Regions from separate parts of the Ruegeria sp. H3 genome, predicted to be linked through region 1. Evidence: riboswitches for the same ligand, from Rfam matches in the RefSeq annotation. Region 1 holds a riboswitch; each other region holds the start of a gene.
What was found. Region 1 has a riboswitch for cobalamin ahead of ACR0JE_RS13590 (energy-coupling factor ABC transporter permease). Riboswitches for the same ligand answer to the same signal wherever they lie in the genome.

Region 1 (5,652 bases):
CTACAAGGTCGATCTTCTTGGCATCCAGATCAGCAATGTCGATCTTACCAGCCTCCATCGGCCCGCCCGAGACAAAGATCGCTGGAACGTTCAAACGCATCGCAGCCATCAACATGCCTGGCGTGATCTTATCGCAGTTCGAGATACAGACCATCGCATCGGCGCAATGCGCGTTGACCATGTATTCGACCGAATCCGCGATCACCTCACGCGAGGGTAAGGAATAGAGCATCCCGTCGTGGCCCATGGCGATGCCGTCATCCACCGCGATGGTGTTGAATTCCTTGGCAACACCGCCAGCCTTTTCAACCTCACGCGCGACCATCTGGCCCAAATCCTTCAGGTGGACGTGACCCGGCACGAATTGTGTGAAGGAGTTGACAATGGCGATAATCGGCTTGCCGAAATCATCGTCCTGCATACCGGTGGCACGCCACAGGCCGCGGGCACCGGCCATGTTGCGGCCATGGGTAGAGGTTCTGGATCGGTACATTGGCATGATGCTGTTTCCCTTTTGCCCCGGTTGCGATATGCGGGGAATGTGCGTTATAGCGCACGTACCATATGTGCGCTATAACGCACAAGAGGATTCGAAAGACAACGGCATGGCTCCGGACGACATAACACTGAAACTAAGGGATGTGCGGGCCGCTTCGGGGCTGAGCCTGTCGAAAGTTGCCGAAATCACCGGTGTCAGCAAAGCGATGCTAGGTCAGATCGAACGCGGCGAATCAAGCCCGACGATCGCCACGCTCTGGAAGATTGCCAAAGGATTTCAGCTGCCGCTCAGCGCGTTGATCGACACCGTGAATGGTGATCCGTCGGTTTTTCAAACCGTTACCTTTCCCGGCAGTATCGAGGTCAAGATCGTTTTCCCCTTTGATCCGGCCTTGGGGGCAGAGACATTTCACGTCAACCTCGACCCGAACCAAAGCCATGAGTCCCCTGCCCATGCCGCTGGTGTGACCGAGGAGGTCTTTGTGCTCAGCGGCACGCTGGACATTCTGAAAGGTGAGGCTTGGGTGTCTTTGCAAACGGGGCAGGGACTTCGATTTGCAGCGGATGTCCCGCACGGATATCGCGCAGGTGCTGAAGGGGCGGCGTTTTTGAACATGCATCACTATGCGCAACAGCCGGATGTTCAGGAAAACGGCAAGGTTCATTGATGAGTGAGTTTTTCAACAGTCTGACCATCGTGGACGCCATCGGTTCCTTCGGGGCTCTGATCGTGGTTGCCGCCTATTTCGCGACGCAGATGCGGTATATGAATTCCGAAGATCTGGCGTTTCCCGTGGTGAACCTGCTGGGGTCTGTTTTGATTGTCTATTCGCTGCTTCAGAACTTCAATCTGGCGTCAATGTTGATTGAAGGCTTCTGGATCATCATTAGCGTGATCGGGATTATTCAGCATTTCAGGTTGCGCCGCGAAGGGTAACGCGGCGCAATAGAGTTATGCAGTGTTGTGAAGGCGCGGTGTGAACAGCCCAATCCGGCCCAGATCCCGCATGGATTTTGTTGCGGCCAACACGGCCAAATCAGCCAGTGGTTCTATCAGGATAACCAGGAGGTACGCAGCGCCAAAGCTGACAACGGCGGCGAGGTTTTCTGCACCAAATCCTTGGCCATAAAAGGCCCAGAACGCCACCCAGACGACGACACCGCCCTGATAGGCCGTCGACAGCGCAAGTGCCTGAGAATACTTCAGATCAATATAGGCCGTATTTGGCGCAATGATGCGGTTGGCCAAGGCCTGCAAGGCAAACAATGGTACCAGCAGCGTTGTCATGTTCATCCCGAACTGAGGCAGGTCGAAAGGCGCCAGGAAAAACCCCTGAATAAACAAGCCCGCGATCAGGCCGATGGCGGCAGGGGCCGCACCGAATAACAAAAACAGGGTCGATCCTAGAATAAAATGAACCTCTGACACCCCGACCGGGAAGTGCGGCAACACCTCAAAGAAGGTGAAAACCAGCCCAATGGTCAGGGCTGAGCGAATGGCAAGGCTGGCAAGGCCGCTGCTTTTCAGGCTGTCCCATGCCAGTTTAGCGGCATAGAGCCCTGCGCCAGTTGCGGTGGCGTAGCTCAAGACAAGTTTGGCGCCATTTACGACGCCCGGTTCGATATGCATAGTTTGGTCTCCTTCCCGTCACACCCGACGGCAGAAAGGTTTAAAAATTGGGCTTTCGCCCGGTTTGCACATGGCAGGTCTCCTGACTTGCGGATTGGCTTCGATCCCGGCCTTCCCAACCGATTGCTTCGGTCAGTGGCCATGATGGGGCGAAACTCCGCTTACAGTTGCGGGGGCAGTTCCGGAATTGACAGCTACTGTCGCACCGGATTCCCTTTTCGTTCCTCAGGGGGAATTCCCCTTTGGAAACCATGTCCGGCAGGTGTCTGGCACGGGGTGCCGCCTGTCAAGCAGGCAAACGTGTATGTTTGGAAAAAATTGTCAGCGCGCCGGGGGGTGCAGGCCTTGGCATGGCTTGCACGTTTGTCCGCTCGGATATAGGGAAACTCAGACTCGCTTAGGGGAGGCTTTGATGCAAGACGATCCCAAAACCCTCGTTTCCACCGACTGGCTTGCCGCCCATCTGAAGGACCCGGATCTGCGGATCCTGGATGGATCGTGGTACCTGCCTGCGCAGAACCGCGATGCCAAGGCGGAATATGATGCGGGCCACATCCCCGGCGCGCGCTTCTTCGATATTGATGACATTTCGGACCAACGTTCGGACTTGCCACATATGGCGCCGCCGGTCGAGAAGTTCATGTCACGCCTGCGGGCGATGGGCGTCGGCGATGGTCATCAGGTGGTCGTCTATGACGGGGCCGGGCTGATGTCGGCCGCGCGGGTCTGGTGGCTGTTCCGCCTGATGGGCCAAGAGAACATCGCCGTTCTGGACGGGGGTTTGCCGAAATGGCAGGCCGAAGGGCGAGAGGTTGAAGATCTGCCCCCGGTGATCCGGGATCGGCATATGACCGTTCGGGTGCAGAACCATCTGGTACGCGACGTGACACAAGTGTCTGCGGCCGCCAAACTGGCTGATCATGAGATTATCGATGCCCGTGCTGCCGCCCGTTTCGCCGGAACCGAGGTTGAACCGCGCGAAGGGCTGCGATCTGGCCACATACCAGGGTCGCGCAACGTGCCCTTTGGCAGCCTGTTGAATAGTGATGGTACAATGAAGTCGCCCGATGCGTGCCGCGCCGTGTTTGAGGCCGCAGGCGTGGATCTGACCAAACCGGCGATCACCTCGTGCGGTTCGGGCGTGACCGCTGCAATCCTAAGCCTTGCGCTTGAACGCATGGGCAAAAAAGACCACGCGCTTTATGACGGCTCCTGGGCTGAATGGGGTGCTTTCCCAACCCTGCCCGTCGCAACCGGAGAGACCTGATGTTCGAGAACCTCAAACCGCAGCCCGCCGACAAAATCTTGGCGCTGATGCAGATGTACCGCGAAGACCCGCGCGATCAGAAGATCGACCTGGGTGTTGGTGTCTACAAGAATGCCGAAGGTGTTACCCCGGTTATGCGAGCGGTCAAAGCCGCCGAAAAGCGCATTCTGGAGGAGCAGGAGAGCAAAGCCTATACGGGACTGGCAGGTGATCCGGCCTATGCCGATGCGATGATCGGCCTGATCCTCGGCGACGCAGTACCGCGTGCCAATATTGCCGCCGTTGCGACACCGGGCGGGACGGGTGCCTGTCGTCAGGCGTTCGAGATGATCCGCATGGCCAATCCTGCGGCGCGCGTGTTTGTATCGAACCCGACATGGCCAAACCACCTGTCGATCCTGAGCTACTTGGGTATCGAGGCGGTTCCGTATCGCTATTTCGACGGCGAAACCCGCGGCGTCGATTTCGACGGTATGATCGAGGACCTGAAAACTGCCAAGGCGGGCGACGTGGTTCTGCTGCATGGTTGCTGCCACAACCCAACCGGCGCAAACTTGAACCCCGTGCAGTGGCAAGAGGTGGTGAACCTGATCAACGAGCTTGGGCTGGTTGCCATGATCGACATCGCCTATCAGGGTTTCGGCGACGGTCTTGAGGAAGACGCGCAGGCAACCCGTCTGGTGGCATCGTCGGTCAAGCGCTGCCTGATCGCGGCGTCCTGTTCGAAGAATTTCGGCGTTTACCGTGAACGCACCGGGTTGCTGATGGCGATCAGTGACGATGTGGCGCAGACCGCGCTGAACCAGAGCACGCTGGCCTTCCTGAACCGCCAGAACTACTCGTTTCCGCCGGACCATGGCGCACGGGTCGTGACCACCATCCTGAACGACGACGCCTTGCGCGCAGATTGGGCCGCTGAGCTGGAGGAGGTGCGCCTGTCCATGCTGGGCCTGCGTCAGCAACTGGCGGACGAGTTGCAGCGTCTGACCGGATCAGACCGGTTCGGCTTTGTCGCCCAGCACCGCGGCATGTTCTCGCGCCTCGGCGCGGCCCCTGAACTGGTCGAGCAACTGCGTAACGATCACGGGATCTACATGGTCGGCGACAGCAGGTTGAATATTGCCGGGCTGAACGCGACGACCGTACCGATTCTGGCGCAGGCGATTGTCGACGTCGGCGTCTGAACCCTGTCTCAGGAAAAAGAAAACCCGGGCGCGAACGCCCGGGTTTTTTTGTTCAACTTGGTAAGCTCTTAGCCCTTCGAGAACTCCGGATAGGCTTCCATACCCAGTTCTGCCATGTCGAGGCCGTTGATCTCGTCCTCTTCGCTGACACGGATGCCCATTACCGCTTTCAGGATCGACCATACGATCAGAGCGCCGACGAAGGTGAACACACCGTATGCGACGATACCGGTCAGCTGGGTAATCAGGCTGGCCTCGCCGTAGAAGATCACGGCGATGGTGCCCCAGATGCCTGCGAACAGGTGAACAGGGATGGCACCAACAACGTCGTCGATCTTGAACTTGTCCAGCATCGGAACCGCGAAGACCACGATGATGCCGCCAACTGCACCGATCCATAGCGAGCCGAACAAGGTCGGAGCCAGAGGCTCAGCGGTGATCGAGACCAGACCGGCCAGCGCGCCGTTCAGCACCATGGTCAGGTCAGGCTTCTTGTACAGAACCTGGGTCAGGATCAGGGCAGCAACAGCACCAGATGCGGCAGCCATGTTGGTGTTGGCAAAGATGCGCGACACGTCGGTTACGTCACCCACGGTGCCCATAGCCAGCTGTGAGCCGCCGTTGAAGCCGAACCAACCCAGCCACAGGATAAAAGTACCCAAGGTGGCCAGCGCCAGGTTCGAACCGGGCATCGGGTGAACCTTGCCGTCTTTATACTTGCCGATACGCGGGCCAAGGATCAGACAGCCAGCCAGAGCTGCCCAGCCACCGACAGAGTGCACAACTGTAGAACCAGCGAAATCCGAGAAGCCAGCTTCGGACAGCCAGCCGCCGCCCCACTGCCAGGAGCCAGAGATCGGGTACATGATACCGGTCAGCACGACCACGAAGATCAGGAACGGCCACAGCTTGATCCGTTCGGCCACGGCGCCGGACACGATCGAGGCGGTTGCAGCCACAAAGACCAGCTGGAAGAAGAAGTCCGAACCGATTGAGGCATAGTCCAAAGCAGCCTCGGCCGGGTCAACACCAACTGGATCAAGCACGGTTGGGCCGCCAATGGCAAAGAAACC
Region 2 (5,652 bases), on a different contig from region 1:
TCCCGCGTGGAACGCATTAGGTCAAACGTTTCGCGCCGATTTGAACAGGTACAAGAATACGAAAAGCGACCCGATTGATGTGGTCACGATGCCGACTGGTAACTCCTGCGGGGCCAGCAGCAGTCGGGACACGATATCAGAGGCGGTCAGAAGGATGGCTCCAACGATGGCCGAGGTGATCAGCAGGTTGCGGTGTAGCGTTCCTGCGATCCCCCGCGCGATATGAGGGACCATCAGACCGACAAAGCCGATGACACCCGCGACCGACACGAAGCTTGCCGTGGCCAAAGCTGCAACAAAGAACATGCGAAAGCGCAGACCCTGAACCGGGATACCCAAGGTGGCAGCGGTGAAATCTCCGGTCAGAAGGGCGTCAAGCCAGCGGCTTCGATAGAGTGCATAGCCCAGGATCAGGGCTAGTCCGATCAGGACCAGTGGAAATGTCTCCCACCGCGCAAGGCCCAGTCCGCCCAGCATCCAGAAGATCACGGAATGGGCGGCGCGGTTGTCTCCGGAAAAGATCAGATAGTTAGTGATGGCGGAGAACAGGAAAGACACGGCAAGCCCTGCCAGGATCAGTTTTTCCGGTGCGCTTGTGCGCAACCCCTGTACCAAGGCCAACACAATGCCCGATGCGATCAAGCCACCGCAAAACGCAGCCAGCGGCAGGGTCCAGATGCCCAGCACATCGCCGGTGACCGTGATGACCAGAACAGCGCCCGCAGCCGCGCCCGACGAGAGACCGAATAGAAATGGGTCTGCCAAGTCGTTGCGCGTGGTGGTCTGCAGAACCACCCCCACAACACCAAGCCCCGCACCGATGACAGCGGCGAACAGCGCACGCGGCAGGCGCAGATCAAACACGATCCGATGCAGCGGCGACATCTCGCCTTCTGACAGACCTGTGCCCAGGCCGATGGCGGCAATGACATCTGCCACCGGGATCGGGGTTGTACCGTAGACTGTCGACAGCAGCAAAAGGGCGGTCAGAACGACCGCCCCCAGCACAACTATCCGGCCCGTATGGACCATATCAGTTGGTCGCCGTCGGGTGCATCGCATCCGCCATCTTCTGGATCGCGTCAATGTTTGCCGGTCCCGGTGTCAGCTCTTCGTAGCGCAGACCGATCCAGCGTTCATTTTTCACAGCGTCTGTTTGGGACATCACCGGGTGCTCTTGCAGGAACTTGAACGTGTCCTCTGCCCCGTTGCCGGTCTGATAGTCAAGCAGCACCAGAAATTCCGGGTTCGATGCAGCAACCGCTTCCCACGAGGTGCGGCCCCAGCTGGTATCCATGTCATGGGTGACGTTTTCGCCGCCAGCCGCTGCGATCATCGCATCGGGGATGGCGAATTTGCCAGCGGTAAAGGGTGCATCTGCCGGGCCGTCCAGCAGGAAGACACGGGGTTTGGCCAGATCGGTGGTTTTGGCTTCAATGGCAGAAAGCTGTTCTTTCCAGCCTGCAACCAGTTCCTCGGCCTTTTCTTCGACATGCATGACCTGACCCAGGCGCAGCACATCGTTGAACAACAGGTCCATGCTGGCCTCAGGGCGGTCCTTGTCCATATGCACGCAGCTTTCGGTCAGGATCATTGTCTTGATGCCGAACGGGGCCAGAGTGTCCGGGGTCACGTCACCACCGGGCTTCATGCCGTAATACCAGCCTGCGAAGAACAGGTCAGGTTCTGCCGCAACCAGGTTTTCGACGGTTGGGTATTTCGGCGCCAGTTCCGGGATTTCACCGCGCAGCTTATCGAAATCAGGGCTTGTCTTGTACCAACCGGTGATACCGGTCAGGCCAACGATGTGTTCTTGCAGGCCCAGCGCAAAGGCCATGTCGGTCATGTTCATGTCATGCACCACCAGCCGTTCCGGCTTCGCGTCGAACACCAGCGGTTCTCCGCAATTGTCCACGGTCACCTCATGCGCTGCTGCGCCGCTGGCCAAACCGGTGATCATCAAAGCTGACCAAAGCTTCTGTTTCATCGTTCTCTCCTGTTAAGATGAAAGCGTTCGTTTTCGGATATCCAGCGCCGGGATCACGCGCCCTTCGTGCTGGAAGCACAGGTAGTCAACACCAAACGTGTCGCGCACTTGATCCGGCGTCAGTATTTGGTCGACTGGCCCAAAGCCCGTCATGCGTGTGGATTTCATCAGCGCGACATGGCTGGCGAATTCCGGGATCATGACAAGGTCGTGTACGATCATCACCACTGTTACGCCCAGTTCGGCCACCAGCGACAGCATGTGCCCCTTGGCATCGGGGTCCAGATGATTGGTGGGCTCGTCCAGAAACAACAGCGAGGGGTTCTGCGCCAATGCACGCGCGATATGGGCGCGTTGGCGTTCGCCGCCCGAGAGCCGCTGCATCGGCTTGTCCGCCAGATGGGTCAGCTCGGTTGTGCGCAGAACGCGTGCAAGATCCATCTTGTGGTCTTCTGCCGAGCGGTCGCTTTGAATGGGAATCTGGCCCAGCGCAACGTAGTCGCGCAGCTTTAGGCGGCCATCGGGCAGTTCCTGCTGACCAACAACCGCAATGGTCCGGGCGCGTTCCTGCGCAGACAGGCTGCGTAGGCTTTGACCGTTGATCCGAACGTCTCCCAGCGCCAGACGCTCGACCCCGCAGAGCAGGTTCAGCAGCGTTGTTTTCCCGGCGCCGTTGGGGCCCGCGATGGCAAGGATCGCCCCCTCGTCCAAAGAGAAGGAGACATCTTGCAACAGCACATCGCCATTCAGGGCGTAGTATTCCAAATTGTCGGCGACCAGAAAGCTCATGCCTTGTCCCTTTGGGGCAGCCGGGGCAGGCGGGCCAGTGTTTTGAAGAGCAGGGCAGGGGGCCGGTCTGTAGCGCTGGTCCAGCCGCTTTCGCTGTTGTGGAACTGATGGGCGAATGCGGCGATTGCATCCAGATCAGTGGTGCTTTGGATATCGCCAAACAGGTACTGCGCTTTGCCTTCGGCTTGAAGCCCTACGGTCATCGGGCGTTCACATCCCGCCATGCACGGGATCAGACGCGTTGCAAACCCATCGGGCAGGGCTGCGTCCAGGATGCTCTGAGCTGTGCTGGCCTCGATCTCACCCTGACAGGTCGAGCAGATCAGCACAAAATGATCAGCCGCGCGATGCATGGCCATCCTCAACGCGCAGAATGCCCGTGTCGAAAGTGCCAGTCCCGATAGGACGCGAATATGCCATCAATCCTCCTTGCGGGACGCCCCGTCCCGGGTTGGTTTCACAGGTGATGGCAGGTCTCCTGACTTGCGGGTCATCGCTTGGCCAACCTTCCCGGCCTTCTCGGGCCAGTGGTGATTTGGCGTCACTCACCGCTTACAGTTGCGGGGGCAGTTACGGACTTGGCCTGTTCCGATATTCCGGGGGCCGCACCGTATTCCCATTTTCATCCCGCACCCAAAGCTGCGGGAACCATCACAGGTCAGCTATTCTGGACAAGACACGCTTGTCAAGCAATCGCTGAGAGGCTCGGGTCAATCTCGGGGTAGATCAGTAATCCGCAACCAGCAGGAACTCGGCCTCGGTATCTTCGTCGATCGTGGCAAAGCGGGGAATGGGTTGTTCGAACACGTTATCGGTGCGGTCGTCGTTTACGGTTGAGACCTCGCCGATCAGGCAATCCCCACGCTCGGCCCAGAAGGCGTGCCAGATTCCGGGCATAAGGGTTACACTTTCGCCGGGTTTCAGGCGCAGCAATTCGCCCGGAGTGATGGTGATATCGCATCCGTCGCTGGGCACCACAACCGGTGTGTCGCGGTCTACGCTGCCATCGGGGTTCGAGGCATAGATCTCCATCACCAGATCGCCGCCGCCCCGGTTGATGATATCCTCGGCTTTGACGATATGACGATGCATCGGCGACAGCTGCTTGTCGCGCGAGATCAGCAGTTTTTCTGCATAAAGCATCCCACGACCCTGGCTCAGATCGTTCTCATCCCCATTGCGCAGGGTGAACAGGAACAGGCCAAGCTCATCAAATTTGCCTTGCCCGTAGTCGGTGATGTCCCATCCCAGTCCCCGGGCGCGGATCGTGTCGGCCTTGGCGCTGCGCATCTGATCCGGAGACCAGTCGGCAAAGGGGGGCAGGATGAAACCGAAAGACTGGATAAAGGCCTGTGCATCGGTCTTGATGTGGTTGATGTCGGAACGTTTCATGTGACTTCCCTTTTTGGGACTAGAGCTCGTGCGCCCAGGGCGGGTTGGCCCCGGCACGCGATACGGTGACTGCTGCAACATCTGCACCCAACGCTAAAGCTGCACGCAGGCTTTCTTTTGTCAGATCGCGCAGCCCGGCTTTGGTCAGATGTCCGGAACGGTGAAGTTCCGCCAGCACGCCAGCGTTGAACGTATCGCCCGCCCCCACCGTATCGACAACCTGAACCGCTTTAACCGGTATCGTGGTTTCCGAGCCATCGCGTAGATAACCCGAAGCCCCCTGGCTCCCACGTGTAACAATCACAACCGCGGGACCGGCTTGCAGCAACAAAGGCACTTTCTCGGCATGGGTTTCGGGCCCCGGAATGATCCAGTCCAGATCTTCATCCGAGACTTTGAGGATATCGGTCTGCGCAATCATGGCATTCAAACGGGTGCGGTATCTGGTCTGATCCTGGATAAACCCCGGTCGGATGTTGGGGTCCAACATCACCGCTCGATCCGTCCCGTGATGGCTTAGCAAGGCAGCATAAGCATCGGCGCAGGGTTCGCAGGCAAGACTGATACCGCCTAGATACAGGGTCGAGATGGCGGGCAGTTGGTCGGGCATATCCTCGGGCCGAAGCATGCGCCCGGCAGTGTTCTCGTCAACGAAGTTGTACGATGCATGACCATCGACCAGTTTCACAAACGCCAAAGTGGTTGGGCGGTCGCTGGTGATCACATGGGAGGTATCCACATGGCTCGCTTTCAGCGTATCCGCCAATTGTTCACCAAACATATCGGACGACAGGCCGGTCAACATGCCAACAGGCGCGCCCAATCTCCCCAACGCGATCGCCGTGTTGAAAATTGCACCTCCAGAATGGGGAACATACCCTTGGGCACCCGAGACTGTAGGCTCGGTGATCATATCGATCAGCGCTTCTCCGCAGCACAGGATCATCCCGCGTCCCTTCATTGAGAATTGTCAGGCGGTTCTACCGCATGAGGGCATTTTTGCAGAAGTTGTTAGCGCCAACAATGCCAAATTCGACCTGTTCTGAGACATAGAGGTCCATTCCGCGCCGCAGCTCGCTGAACCGGCCACCATTGTTGAAGGCATCCAGAAAACTGTCTCCGAACAGCCAGCGGTTTTTTTCCGCCACGCCACCGACCAGAAAGACGCCGCCAATTGGCATCAATGTAACGGCCATATCCCCTAGCAAAGCGCCCAGATGCGTTGTGAACAGCGATGCGGTTTGAACCGCGTGTGGATCAGTGCCGGATCGCGCATCCTGCAGGATATCCCGCGCCGGGCGCGCGGAGATATTGGTTTGACCCGCCGCCATTGCTACTGCTCGGTACAAGATCGGTAATCCGGTGCCGCTGAGGAACATCTCAGCTTCCAAACTCAGGCTGTCGCCAAAAAAACACTCGGGCGCAATACGCCGGGCCGCGTCGAAGATATCAACCTCATCCCGGTGGCGCGGCGCAAGGCCAAC
Region 3 (5,652 bases), on a different contig from region 1:
GGCGACAACGGATTGGTTGAAATCCGGCACGATCATCTATTCCGTAAATGGTCATTTGGTGGTGGATGACAACTCGATCATTCGCGCAATCCAATCACGTGAGGCTAATCCCGAAAGTGGTGAGATTCTGGTGGATATGCGGGTCAGAACCGAAGGAGATAGTCCGGTTTCTGAAAAGAACCTGACCCTTCAAACTGGTAAGGTGGTTGAGCTCACAAATGGAGTTCAGTTCATTACGGTCACCAACGGCAATGGGAAATGGATCAGTAAGGTATTGCGTGCTCCGGCGTCGGCCAAATCAGTTCGCGTGGGCGATATTGTCGTATCAGAAACCGCTTCGCAGATTTCCATCGAGGGTGAGAACGGTATTACTCAGTTGTTCGAAGAGCTTAGCAATACAGGTGCAGAGCTTGCGTTGTTGACCATCGCGCGGAATGGCGAACTGCAATCGGTGGATCTGCCACTTACGCATTAATGCTATGGCGGCTCTTATAGTTAAGAGCCGCCTACATTGCCTTGAAGGAAATTCAAGTGTCTCATTCTGAAAGATCTCTGATGCAAGTTCACGAGCCCAGATTTCAACAGGCGGAGGAACGCCTGCGTGATGTCTTCGATATTTCAACCGTGCTTAACCAGGGTGCTCGTGAATATCAGGAAGATGCCATTCTTTCTGAAAAGCCGATCGGATCGGACTTAGGGTTCGTGGTTCTGGCAGATGGTATGGGTGGCCACGCGGCAGGAGATGTTGCCTCTAACCTGATCGTTTGTGAGGTGATGAAAGGTTGGTTGGCCGCCGGGCTGAACAAAGACTCATCAAATTCGGAAGTCGTCGCATTCTTACATGACAGCGCCGAACGGGCGAATAAGCAGATTTTCGAAGCCAGCCGCAACGATCTGAATGTAAAGGGAATGGGAGCGACTCTTCTCATACTGATCTGCATCGAAGATCGCGCGTTTTGGTTTTCCGTCGGGGACTCGCCACTCTATCTCTGGCGGTCTGGCGAGCTAATACAGCTGAACGAGGATCATTCAATGGCGCCTCAAATCGATATGATGGCGAAACTTGGCATGTTGGATCCCGATTTGGCCCGAAATCACCCCGATAGAAACATGCTTACGTCTGTCATACATGGTGGCGACATCGCGAAGATCGATTGCCCTTCAGACCCGTTTAAGCTTCTGCCAGATGATGTTCTCATTGCAGCTTCGGATGGGCTTCAGTTTCTAGAAGACAAGGACATTCAAGAGGTTGTTACGCGCAATCATGAAGTGAGTTGCGACGCTATTGCGGATAAGTTGATCAGAGCCTTGATTGGCCTTGATGATCCAGATCAGGACAACATAGCTTTCTCTGTTGCAAAGGTTTGTTCTTAGGCGTTGATAGCTGGCGTCGAACTGATGTCGCGGGGCGTCTGTATTTATTACAAACTGGCTTGTCACAACTGAATTCTGCGATTCTTGTAGTGCTGATTGGCCCGCTTTTGTGCTCAACGAGTATCAAATCACCTCTACCAACTCCGCATGTTTGAACAAAGCAGGCCGTGATTTGACTAGATCGAATACATCCTACGCCCATCGCATTTCAGCAACGGCGTCATCGGTGAGCGGAACCCGGACGCCAGGTTGAACAACAGCCGGATCATAGGGTGTGCGATCAAACACCTCACGCACCATATCTGCAAAGAAAGACAGTGGTTTGCTGGGATAAGCGGGATCAAAACTCGATTGATCCCAGCGTTCACAGAACTCGGCACAGTCATCGAAATAGATGCTGTCACGATGAGCTTGGCGTTTTTCGGGGTTCGCGCCTACGTGCTCTCCGAAGTAAACAAGCTGAAAATCCCCATGGGTATGCACGCACCACGTGACCTGTTCGCGTAGGAAGGGTTTGAGGATTGAGGCCGCATATTCATCGTGATTATGCGGCGCATAGATGTCACCGATATCATGCAGCAAGGCGCCAACGATCCAATCTATGTCTGCCCCGTCAAACCAGGCGCGGGTTGCTGACTGCACCGAATGGCCAAGACGTGTGACTTGATAGCCGGACAGGCTTTTGTCGAGCCTCTCCATCGCCTCGAGCAAACGATCTGACGTTCCTTTGCAGTACTCACGCTCCAGAGTATCGAGGAAGGTGTAGTCCTCTTTGTCCCCGTCCTTCATCTGCGTGAATTTCACCTGATCCATAGCATGTCCTTTGGCGTTTACGTGTGGGTCAGCGGGCGCAAGCAAGCATGCAATTCTGGACTATCCACGCAAACACCGGACTCGGCAAATGAAACCTGTTGTGCCGGTAAAATTTGTAGTCGCCGGAGGTGGGTATTCGATTGCGTTTAAGAGCCTAAAGATGTGCGATGATCCCGCAGCCTGTTCTATGTCACAGCGGCATGCGAAAAGATCGGCGGGCTTGTGCACCCCCGCGCCTTTCACGTTTTGGCGTGGCAAGTGGCAAAGGTCTGAACGGCTGTTCCAGCGAAGTCAAAAGCAAGTCGCAGAACGCTGCAACGGCAGGTGAGTGATCTTTAAATGGTGCAGCTGTTTCGTAAGCATGCCTCGCAGCTACTTCATAGCAGGCATTGCCAGGAACACCCGCGATCCATTGCATATAGCCAAGCTGTCCCATCTGACGTGCTTCATCCGCAGGCATGGGGCCTGTATCGAGTTGAATAATCGTCCGTTCCAATAACATCGCGCCCTCCGCGCAAGGGGAGGAGTGTGGCTGGTCACGGTGATGTGCCGGGGACGCTTGGTCCTTCGGTCGTCTCTGCCGTTCCCAAGGCACCCCGCCCGGGTTCAAGTTGACTGCGGCGCATGGCATCACACACCGTAGATGGCAGGTCTCCTGACTTGCGGGTCAACGCTTTCCCGTTCCTTCCCGAACCCTAGGGCTCAGTGGTTTCCAACGGGGTCGCTCGCCGCTTACAGTTGCGGGGGCAGTCACGGAATTGGGTATGAACCCGCACCGTGTTCCCTTTTCAGCCGACTCGAACCGAGCCGGACACCATCGCTTTCACTGTCTCATACGCGATTCACTATGTCCACTGGGTTTGGCGCAATCTGACAACGCCGAAAATGTCCGCCAAAGCTGAAATGGCAGTGAGTTCAATCCATGCAAAAGGCTTTACAGGGCGTGGCATTCGGGTGCCTTAATGTTCGCAAATGTTGAAGATCTGAACAGAAAGAACCCTCATATGTCGAACCATGGCTACGAGTCCGGCCGATTGAACCTGCCTTTCGTTGGTATCTGTACCTTTGGCAAGTATCCCTATGTCGAGGATTGGGACGCGATTGACGCCGACGTTGCGGTTCTTGGCGCCCCGTTTGATTTTGGCTGTCAATGGCGGTCCGGGGCGCGGATGGGGCCACGCGCGATCCGTGAGGCGTCGACGCTGTTCTCATTCGGCCATGCTGGCGCTTATGACCACGAAGATGATGTCACCTATCTGGATCCGGCCAAAGTAACCATTGTTGATATCGGCGATGCAGACATCGTGCATACCGACACAATGAAAAGCCATGCAAATATCGAGTTTGGGGTGCGCAAAATACTGGAGGCGGGGGCGCTACCGGTCGTCTTGGGCGGCGATCATTCGATCAATATCCCCTGCATCAATGCCTTTGATGATCAAGAACCAATTCATGTGGTGCAAATCGACGCGCACCTGGATTTTGTCGATGAACGGCATGGGGTGCGCTATGGCCACGGAAACCCAATGCGCCGTGCCGCCGAAAAACCCTATGTCACCGGCCTCAGTCAGATCGGCATTCGCAATGTGTCGTCCACCGCTAAGGATGGCTATGCGGATGCCCGCGCCATGGGATCAGACATCCAATCTGTCCGGCAATTCCGCAAAATGGGGGTCGATGGGATGCTGGCCCGCATTCCAGAAGGCGCGCGGTATTATGTGACTATAGACATTGATGCCTTCGACCCATCCATCGCCCCAGGTACAGGTACACCAAGCCATGGCGGGTTCATTTACTACGAAGTGCTAGAGCTCATGGCAGGTCTGGCCAAGCGGGGCGACATTGTCGGACTCGATCTTGTTGAAGTCGCACCGGATTATGACGCCACCAGCTCCACCCAAATCCTTGCGGCCCAGTTGCTAATGAATATCATTGGGCGCGTGCTGCATGAGAAAGAGCAGCGTTAGATCTGCCAATCGTCATCTAGTAGTGCCGAGCGTTTGAGCGTGCCACCGCCATCGGCGTTGGTTTTATGCTATACTGGGCGCATTGAAGCACTCCTTAAGGGGGATTTTTAGATGACAACGATTGCCAAACTGAACTTTCTAAGAAAACAGGCCGGGTTGCCGCTGATCCGTTTCGACCTGATCAGATTGCGTGAAGAAGATATCCAGGACCTGCGTGACGCCTATGCTGCGATGTACGAAATCTCGGGCATCGCGATGGGTGATCGGCGCGGGTATTTCGCTCTGGCGCGTGGGCACGGTTATGATCAAGACCTTTGCCATGACGATGACCGCACGTTTCTGACCTGGCACCGGTCCTATGTCTATTCGTTCGAAAAAGCGCTCAACAGCGCGCTGCAATGGAAGCGCGGGGATGACGAACTTGAACTTACGCTTCCCTATTGGGATTGGACGCAGTTTGCCACGGCGACGCATGCCTCGAACGGGCTGCCGAAAGTGGTGGATGATGCGACCTACACAAACGGTGCCGGGGATGATGTTCCCAATCCGCTTGCCCGCGCGCACAGCCTCTATCGCAGCATTGCCCTGGGTTTGACCGGCGACGAGGTCTTTACACGCAGATACACGACGCGCCTGCGCAGCAATATCCCGTTGCTGGAGGATGAGGTTGAGCGTTACCTGACCAATCCAAACTTTGAAGCCTTCCAGGCCGACTTCAACTTTGCGGCTCATGGCGGTATCCACGTTTTAACGGGTGGCACGGATGCATCGTCGCCATTGCCCCGCTCGATTGGAGATATGGGCAGCACAGTGTCCGCGTCTTACGATCCCGTTTTCTGGCTGCACCATGCGATGTGCGACAAGGTTTGGGCGGATTGGCAGGCGCTGTGGCCCGCGGCCAATGTTCCACAGCATGTTCTGGACACAGTTGTATATGATGGTCGGGTGGGCCGCGATCTGATCGATGCGGAAACCTCACTTCGATACATCTATTCCGAGGATTCCGTTGAAGCCGCGATTGGTGCTTTGGGCACCGCAGACAGCGCGCCAGTGGCCACTTTGTCAGCGGCGGCCAGCAATGTGACCGAGGTTCGGCTGGGCACGGTGAAAGCCGGGTTTGTCAGGGCGGAACTTGAATTCCATCGCATGCGCCCGCCGACCGAAAGCTTTGAGCTGCGCGCCTATGTCGACAACGCCAGTTGCGATGCTTCGACAGGGTACAAAGACAAAAGCTATGCAGGGCGCCTTGTCTTTTTTGGTCACGGCACCTGCCCGGGTGCGCCGGGTCATTGTAACCCGGCCTTGGCCGTCCGCGACGATTATGACCAAAGATACAAGCATCCGCTCAGATATGAACATACGCGGTATCGGCTGGACATCACGCGCGGCTTGCGGCGCTTCATTGGCCGAAAAAAGACTGTAAAAGACCTTAAGATTTACCTTGTTACGTTGGATGACAAAGGTGAGGCCGTCGCGCCCGAGGCGCTGGTTTACGATC
Region 4 (5,652 bases), on a different contig from region 1:
CTGGCTCTTGTGGGTTTGGCAACCTGCACTACCCCTCCCCTGCAGACTGGGGATGAGGTTCAGCGTCTTGCAGTCGAGATTCGGTCCTTAGGGCCCGGGATTGACCCAGAAGAAGCCGACCGCGCCGCCCGGATCGCCTATGCCTACACAGCCCAGCTGGCGCAGGAATATCAGATCACTGATCCCCCGCTGATCCACAACACGAAGGTCAACAGGGGGCTGCGCCCGCGCGGGCTGTGCTGGCATTGGGCTGAAGATATCGAGCGTCGATTGAAGCAGGAAAACTTCGAAACACTTACGCTGCATCGCGCCATCGCCAATGCCGACAACCCTTTCCGTATTGATCACAGCACAGCGATTATCAGCCGTGCCGGAGACTCGATGTATGAGGGCGTTGTGCTGGACCCTTGGCGCTATGGCGGGGTTTTGTTCTGGTCCCCGCTGTCAGATGACAGCCGATATGACTGGATTCCGCGCGATGTTGTTCTAGAAAAACGGCGCCTCGAGCAAGTGGCGCGGTTGAAACCCTATGTCGCCAACTAGGTTCAAAGCTTCGATGAGATGATGCCAGTGCTGAACCCGCCCATCCGCAGTTCACCAAACAGGCGCTGATATTCGATTTTGGGGCAACGGTTCATTACCACATCCACCCCGCGGGCCTGCGCCGTTTCAGCAGCCTCAGGATGCTCGACTCCGATCTGCATCCAGATGGTCCGAATCTTGGGGAACACTTCTAGCGCCTCATCGACGATGGGTGGAACAGCCTCGGAGCGCCGAAAGATATCGACCATATCGACAGGTTCAGAAATCTCGGACAGCGCACCACGCACCGTTTGGCCAAATAATTCCTCGCCAGCGTGGCCCGGATTGACGGGAATGACGGCATATCCCTTCAGCGAAAGATATCGCGCTACATAATAGCTGGGCCGCACCGGGTTCATCGACACCCCAACCACCGCGACGGTTTTGGTGCGGTGCAGGATGGTTTTCAGATGATCGTCGGAATAGTCAGCCATGGCCGCATCCTAATCACAGCCGCAAAAAAGAAAAAAGCGCCCAAGAAGCCTTGGGCGCCAGTTGTTGGAACGAGGGACAGTGAAATGACCCGCGGCAGTTCCGTTCCGCGGTCACTGTGACATTTAGGCATGATCTGGTTAAAAAAAAGACCAAGCACTCATTTTTGTGATGACTTTCTACAAAAAACGGAAATCTGCCTAGTCTTCGTACAGAATGACGGGCCAATTCTCTTCGGCCAGATGGATATTTGCCGTCCTGTCCTGTTCCCAAATCCGCTCAACCGCCGGGGAATGAGTGAGGTACAAACGCCCATCCACGACCTGCCATGCCATGGGGTCAGTGCTTTTCAGAACACCATTTGCCATCGCATAGGAACAATAGCCCCCGAACTGAGGCGCAAAGGCGCGCGGGTTGCTTTCAAACCGTTCGCGATTTTCCTGCGACGCAAAATGCCACTGGGCCCCTTTCCACATGACGGCAATGCTTGGTTCACCCCGAACCGGTACTGTACTGTCGAAATAGGACACTGGATCATACCCCGCCATCGCAGCGCCATCGGTCGCAAAATAGACAGGTTTGTCCTGCGCCCAAGCGAAAGGTGCAAAAGCGATGGCTGTCAGTATACCGAATATGAAACGGCGGTTTTGCATCTGGGTCCTGTAGCAAAGAATCGAGCACCTAAGATGCAATTTTTGAACCGCTGTGAAACCCCCGTTGACGTGGATGTGAACATCCTTGCGAATGCATGGCAGCCCTTAATCAAAGATGTCTTCTATAACATCCCAGGCTTCATCCAGAACACGATAGAACGTGCTCTTTTTCTTCTTCTTTTTTCGCGATTTCGGGGGTGCTACGTGGCTGATCGCCGTACGAGCAGGCTTTGATTTCTGAACCTTGTGCTTTGGCAACATCTTAAGGTCGTGCAGAGGCGCACCACAGCTTGAGCAACTCAGCTCGTGCCGTTTCTTCCCGGTCAGAACCAGGGCAGCCCGAGTACCGCAATAGCAGCAGGTTGCGATTTTGGACGGTCCGGAAATAGCGATCTCCTGTCTAATGGTGCCGAGAGGCATATAGGGCGATTGCGGCAGCATTTGAGACATTCAGTGACCCAAATCCCCCGGATGCGTCAATTTTCACCAATTGATCCACAGTCTCTTTGGTCTTTTGCCGCAATCCCGGCCCTTCAGCACCCAATACCAGCGCCACAGGTCGATCCCTTTGGTTCCCCAGGGCTGTTTCAATAGTTTCATTCGCCTCGCCATCCAGACCGAGCACCAGAAATCCCATCGACTGAAGCTCGGTTATGGCATCGGCCAGATTGCGCACCCTTAGATAAGGCTGACGTTCCAATGCGCCGCTGGCGGTCTTGGCCAGTGCCCCGGTTTCAGGGGCCGAATGATGCCGGGTTCCGATCACAGCACTTGCACCCAGTACTTCGGCTGACCGAAGAATCGCACCCACATTATGTGGGTCCGTTACACGGTCCAGTAGGATCACGCGGGGATGTTCCCGTCCGATGCAGTTCTCGGCCAAACCGCCCCACTCCAGCGGCTTAACCTCAAGCGCTGCCCCCTGATGCACCGAACCCGCATCGATCGGGGCACTAAACTTGCGCGGATCAACCATCTCGGCCTCGATCCCCGCGAATTCAATGGCTTCGAGCAGCTTGTCCCGCGCATTTCGCGTCACAATCAGGCGCAGTTTCTGGCGTTTGGGGTTCATCAAGGCGTCGCGCACGGCGTGCAAACCAAACAGCCAAACCGTCTCTGCCGCAGCTGCTTTTCGCGCCTGTTCCTTTTCAACAACCCACTTGGGTTTTTTCATTCTGAGGGCCTCCGGGCCATGAATTCGCTTTCCTGCGTCAATGCCGTATTTTCCTGTTGACGCTCCTTTGGTCCGCTAGTAATCACGCCTCCACGTCAGGTGCAACGCCTGACAGTGGGCGACAGGCCGCAAGGTGTGGCAGGGGACTGTAACTCCCTCGCGGAGACGCACGCCTGGTTCGATTCCAGGGTCGCCCACCACTCTCACAAAGCTTCCAGATTCCAGAGCAAAACGCCCCCACCATTGGCCTGTGCCTTCAGTTATGAAGAGCAGTCTAGTCATTCGTCAAACATTTGGTTCAGTGACGTGGTCGCTGTTAAACCTTTCGAAAGCCGCAGGCTAAGCCAGCCATGCCGCCCAGCGACTGCCACAGGTCGTTTTTCTGCACCCGACGTTGCGGTTGTCGGCGACACGCTTGACAAGCACCGTATCAGTGCCGCATGTCCGATCCGTTGGTGTCCTCGTAAGAGGATGAAAAGGGAATGCGTCAACGGGTTTACCGCCAAACGCAGCCGCCCCCGCGACCGTGACCGGAGAGGGTGCCCAAAGCCACTGGCCAAAGGCTGGGAAGGCAGGACATCCGACAGGGTATACACCCTGACATCCGCAAGCCGGGAGACCTGCCAGCGCCCGAAGATGAAACCGGACGGGGTGTTCCGGTGTGGGGCTTGGATCGGCCCACATGAAACCCCGTCCCCCAGATTTGATTAAGGGGGATGAGAGAGATGAGTAAAGCCGCACCAGTTGAACTGCTGGTCTGCACGACATGCCGCCGTGGCCTGGCAATCGAAGATGACACCCAGCGCCCCGGCGCTTTGCTGCATAAGGCGCTGGAACAGGCGGGCGTGCCAGATGGGATCCATCTGAAACCCGTGGAGTGCCTGTCAAATTGCGATCAAGGATGTTCCATCGTGTTGCGGGGCGGACCCACGCGTTGGACTTTTGTCTACGAAAACCTCAACGAAACCGACCATGTCGAAACGATCATCGAAGGTGTGACCAAGTATTTGGCCACTGACGATGGTTTGGTCAAATGGCGCGAACGTCCTGAACATTTCCGCAAAAACTGTGCGGCCCGTATTCCCCCGATTGGAGCCCTGAAATGAGCAACTTGGAAAAACTCCCCGTCACCGTGATCACTGGCTTCTTGGGTTCGGGCAAAACCACACTGGTCAAGCACCTGATGCAGAACCCGCAGGGCAAGCGTCTGGCGGTGGTGGTCAACGAATTTGGCGATGTTGGCGTCGATGGCGACATCCTGAAATCCTGTGCGATCCCCGATTGTCCGGCAGAAAACATCATGGAATTGGCGAACGGCTGTATCTGCTGCACCGTGGCCGACGACTTCATCCCGACCATCGAAGCCTTGATGGCACTGGAGCCGCGCCCTGAGCATATTCTGATCGAAACCTCTGGGCTCGCCTTGCCCAAGCCGCTGCTGAAAGCCTTCGACTGGCCGGATATTCGCTCGAAAATCACCGTCGATGGTGTGATCGCTCTGGCCGATGCCGAAGCTGTCGCCGCCGGTCGCTTTGCGCCAAATGTGGCAGCGGTGGATGCGCAACGTCTGGCCGATGACTCGATTGACCACGAAACACCCTTGGCCGAGGTGTTCGAGGATCAGATTTCCTGCGCCGACATCATTCTGCTGACCAAGCCCGATCTGGCCGGTCCTGAAGGCGTAGCCAAAGCGAAAGAGATCATCGCCACTGAGGCCCCTCGCCCGCTGCCCGTTGTCGAAGTTGCCGAAGGCGCCGTGGACGTACGGGTCGTTCTGGGTCTTGAGGCCGCAGCCGAGGATGACATGGACGCCCGCCCGTCGCATCACGACGGTCACCACGATCACGAGCATGACGATTTCGAAAGCATCATCGTTGATCTGCCGGAACAGTCCGATCCAGCCGATCTGGTCGCCAAGATCGAACTTCTGGCCACTGAGCTGAACATTTTGCGCGTCAAAGGCTATGCCGCCGTCGAAGGCAAGCCGATGCGCCTGCTGGTGCAAGCCGTGGGTGCCCGCGTGCGTCATCAATATGACCGCCCGTGGGGGCCCGGCGAAGAACGCCGCTCGCGCATGGTGGTGATCGCCGAGCATGACGACATCAAAGAAGCAGAAATCCGCGATATCCTCGCGGGTGTCACCGAGGCCGCCGAGTAAGGCCCATGCACGTCGTCTTCCGCGAAAGCCACGGGTTAGAAGAAACGGAAACCCCAACCGATCTGGGCCAGAGCCCGGCGGATCTGGTGGTGCTGTCCTTCTCGGACAGCGACCTGGGCGCTTTCGCGGCAGGCTGGCATCGCGGTGGCGGACCGGAAGGGCGAATGCCGACCCTGCGGTTGGCGAACCTGACGGCGTTGAAGCATCCTCTGTCCGTCGACACCTACGTGGAACAGACGCTTGAGGGTGCCAAGGGCATTCTGATCCGTCTGATTGGCGGCGTGCCTTACTGGGCCTACGGGTTACAGCAAGTTCTGTCACTGGCTCAGGCCAAGGGGATCGCTTTGGCCGTCTTACCCGCCGACGGACGTGAGGATACGCGGCTGGATGAATATTCCACCCTACCCGTCTCGACCCTGCGCCGTCTGGCGCATCTCTGCGACACCGGCGGAGAGGTCGCGGCACAGGCTGCCTTGGCGCAGATGGCATTGGCGGCGGGGCTTTATGCCGGCCCTGTTATGGGGGCTAAAACCCTGCCCGAATCCGGCGCGTGGTGTCCTGTTCGCGGCGTGATCCCGGTTGAGGCGGCCTTTTCGGGCAACGCAAAACGTATCATCGTCACGTTCTATCGCGCCTATCTGACATCGGCGGAT

Region 2: it holds a riboswitch for cobalamin, as region 1 does, so the genes downstream of both, ACR0JE_RS13375 (DUF1636 family protein) here and ACR0JE_RS13590 (energy-coupling factor ABC transporter permease) in region 1, are expected to answer to the same signal.
Region 3: it holds a riboswitch for cobalamin, as region 1 does, so the genes downstream of both, ACR0JE_RS17985 (hypothetical protein) here and ACR0JE_RS13590 (energy-coupling factor ABC transporter permease) in region 1, are expected to answer to the same signal.
Region 4: it holds a riboswitch for cobalamin, as region 1 does, so the genes downstream of both, ACR0JE_RS05285 (DUF1636 family protein) here and ACR0JE_RS13590 (energy-coupling factor ABC transporter permease) in region 1, are expected to answer to the same signal.

What each region holds. Positions count from the first base shown of each region.
Region 1 is NZ_JBQFOD010000011.1:10,308-15,959, forward strand. Features, by position in the region: gene ilvD (dihydroxy-acid dehydratase) at 1-499, opposite strand, end outside; gene ACR0JE_RS13580 (helix-turn-helix domain-containing protein) at 606-1,166, shown strand; gene ACR0JE_RS13585 (CBU_0592 family membrane protein) at 1,166-1,435, shown strand; gene ACR0JE_RS13590 (energy-coupling factor ABC transporter permease) at 1,451-2,128, opposite strand; cobalamin riboswitch at 2,184-2,397, opposite strand; gene sseA (3-mercaptopyruvate sulfurtransferase) at 2,541-3,395, shown strand; gene ACR0JE_RS13600 (amino acid aminotransferase) at 3,395-4,579, shown strand; gene ACR0JE_RS13605 (ammonium transporter) at 4,648-5,652, opposite strand, start outside.
Region 2 is NZ_JBQFOD010000010.1:138,767-144,418, forward strand. Features, by position in the region: gene ACR0JE_RS13355 (LacI family DNA-binding transcriptional regulator) at 1-20, shown strand, start outside; gene ACR0JE_RS13360 (FecCD family ABC transporter permease) at 22-1,032, opposite strand; gene ACR0JE_RS13365 (ABC transporter substrate-binding protein) at 1,034-1,987, opposite strand; gene ACR0JE_RS13370 (ABC transporter ATP-binding protein) at 2,000-2,776, opposite strand; gene ACR0JE_RS13375 (DUF1636 family protein) at 2,773-3,129, opposite strand; cobalamin riboswitch at 3,228-3,444, opposite strand; gene ACR0JE_RS13380 (D-lyxose/D-mannose family sugar isomerase) at 3,503-4,168, opposite strand; gene ACR0JE_RS13385 (carbohydrate kinase family protein) at 4,188-5,114, opposite strand; gene ACR0JE_RS13390 (glucokinase) at 5,149-5,652, opposite strand, start outside.
Region 3 is NZ_JBQFOD010000020.1:7,503-13,154, forward strand. Features, by position in the region: gene ACR0JE_RS17970 (serine/threonine protein kinase) at 1-475, shown strand, start outside; gene ACR0JE_RS17975 (PP2C family protein-serine/threonine phosphatase) at 556-1,374, shown strand; gene ACR0JE_RS17980 (HD domain-containing protein) at 1,567-2,187, opposite strand; gene ACR0JE_RS17985 (hypothetical protein) at 2,378-2,689, opposite strand; cobalamin riboswitch at 2,816-3,021, opposite strand; gene speB (agmatinase) at 3,192-4,154, shown strand; gene ACR0JE_RS17995 (tyrosinase family protein) at 4,266-5,652, shown strand, end outside.
Region 4 is NZ_JBQFOD010000003.1:174,262-179,913, forward strand. Features, by position in the region: gene ACR0JE_RS05255 (hypothetical protein) at 1-543, shown strand, start outside; gene ACR0JE_RS05260 (CoA-binding protein) at 546-1,016, opposite strand; gene ACR0JE_RS05265 (YHS domain-containing (seleno)protein) at 1,215-1,667, opposite strand; gene ACR0JE_RS05270 (hypothetical protein) at 1,773-2,087, opposite strand; gene rlmB (23S rRNA (guanosine(2251)-2'-O)-methyltransferase RlmB) at 2,068-2,841, opposite strand; tRNA gene ACR0JE_RS05280 (tRNA-Tyr) at 2,958-3,041, shown strand; cobalamin riboswitch at 3,278-3,483, shown strand; gene ACR0JE_RS05285 (DUF1636 family protein) at 3,567-3,947, shown strand; gene cobW (cobalamin biosynthesis protein CobW) at 3,944-4,999, shown strand; gene cobN (cobaltochelatase subunit CobN) at 5,005-5,652, shown strand, end outside.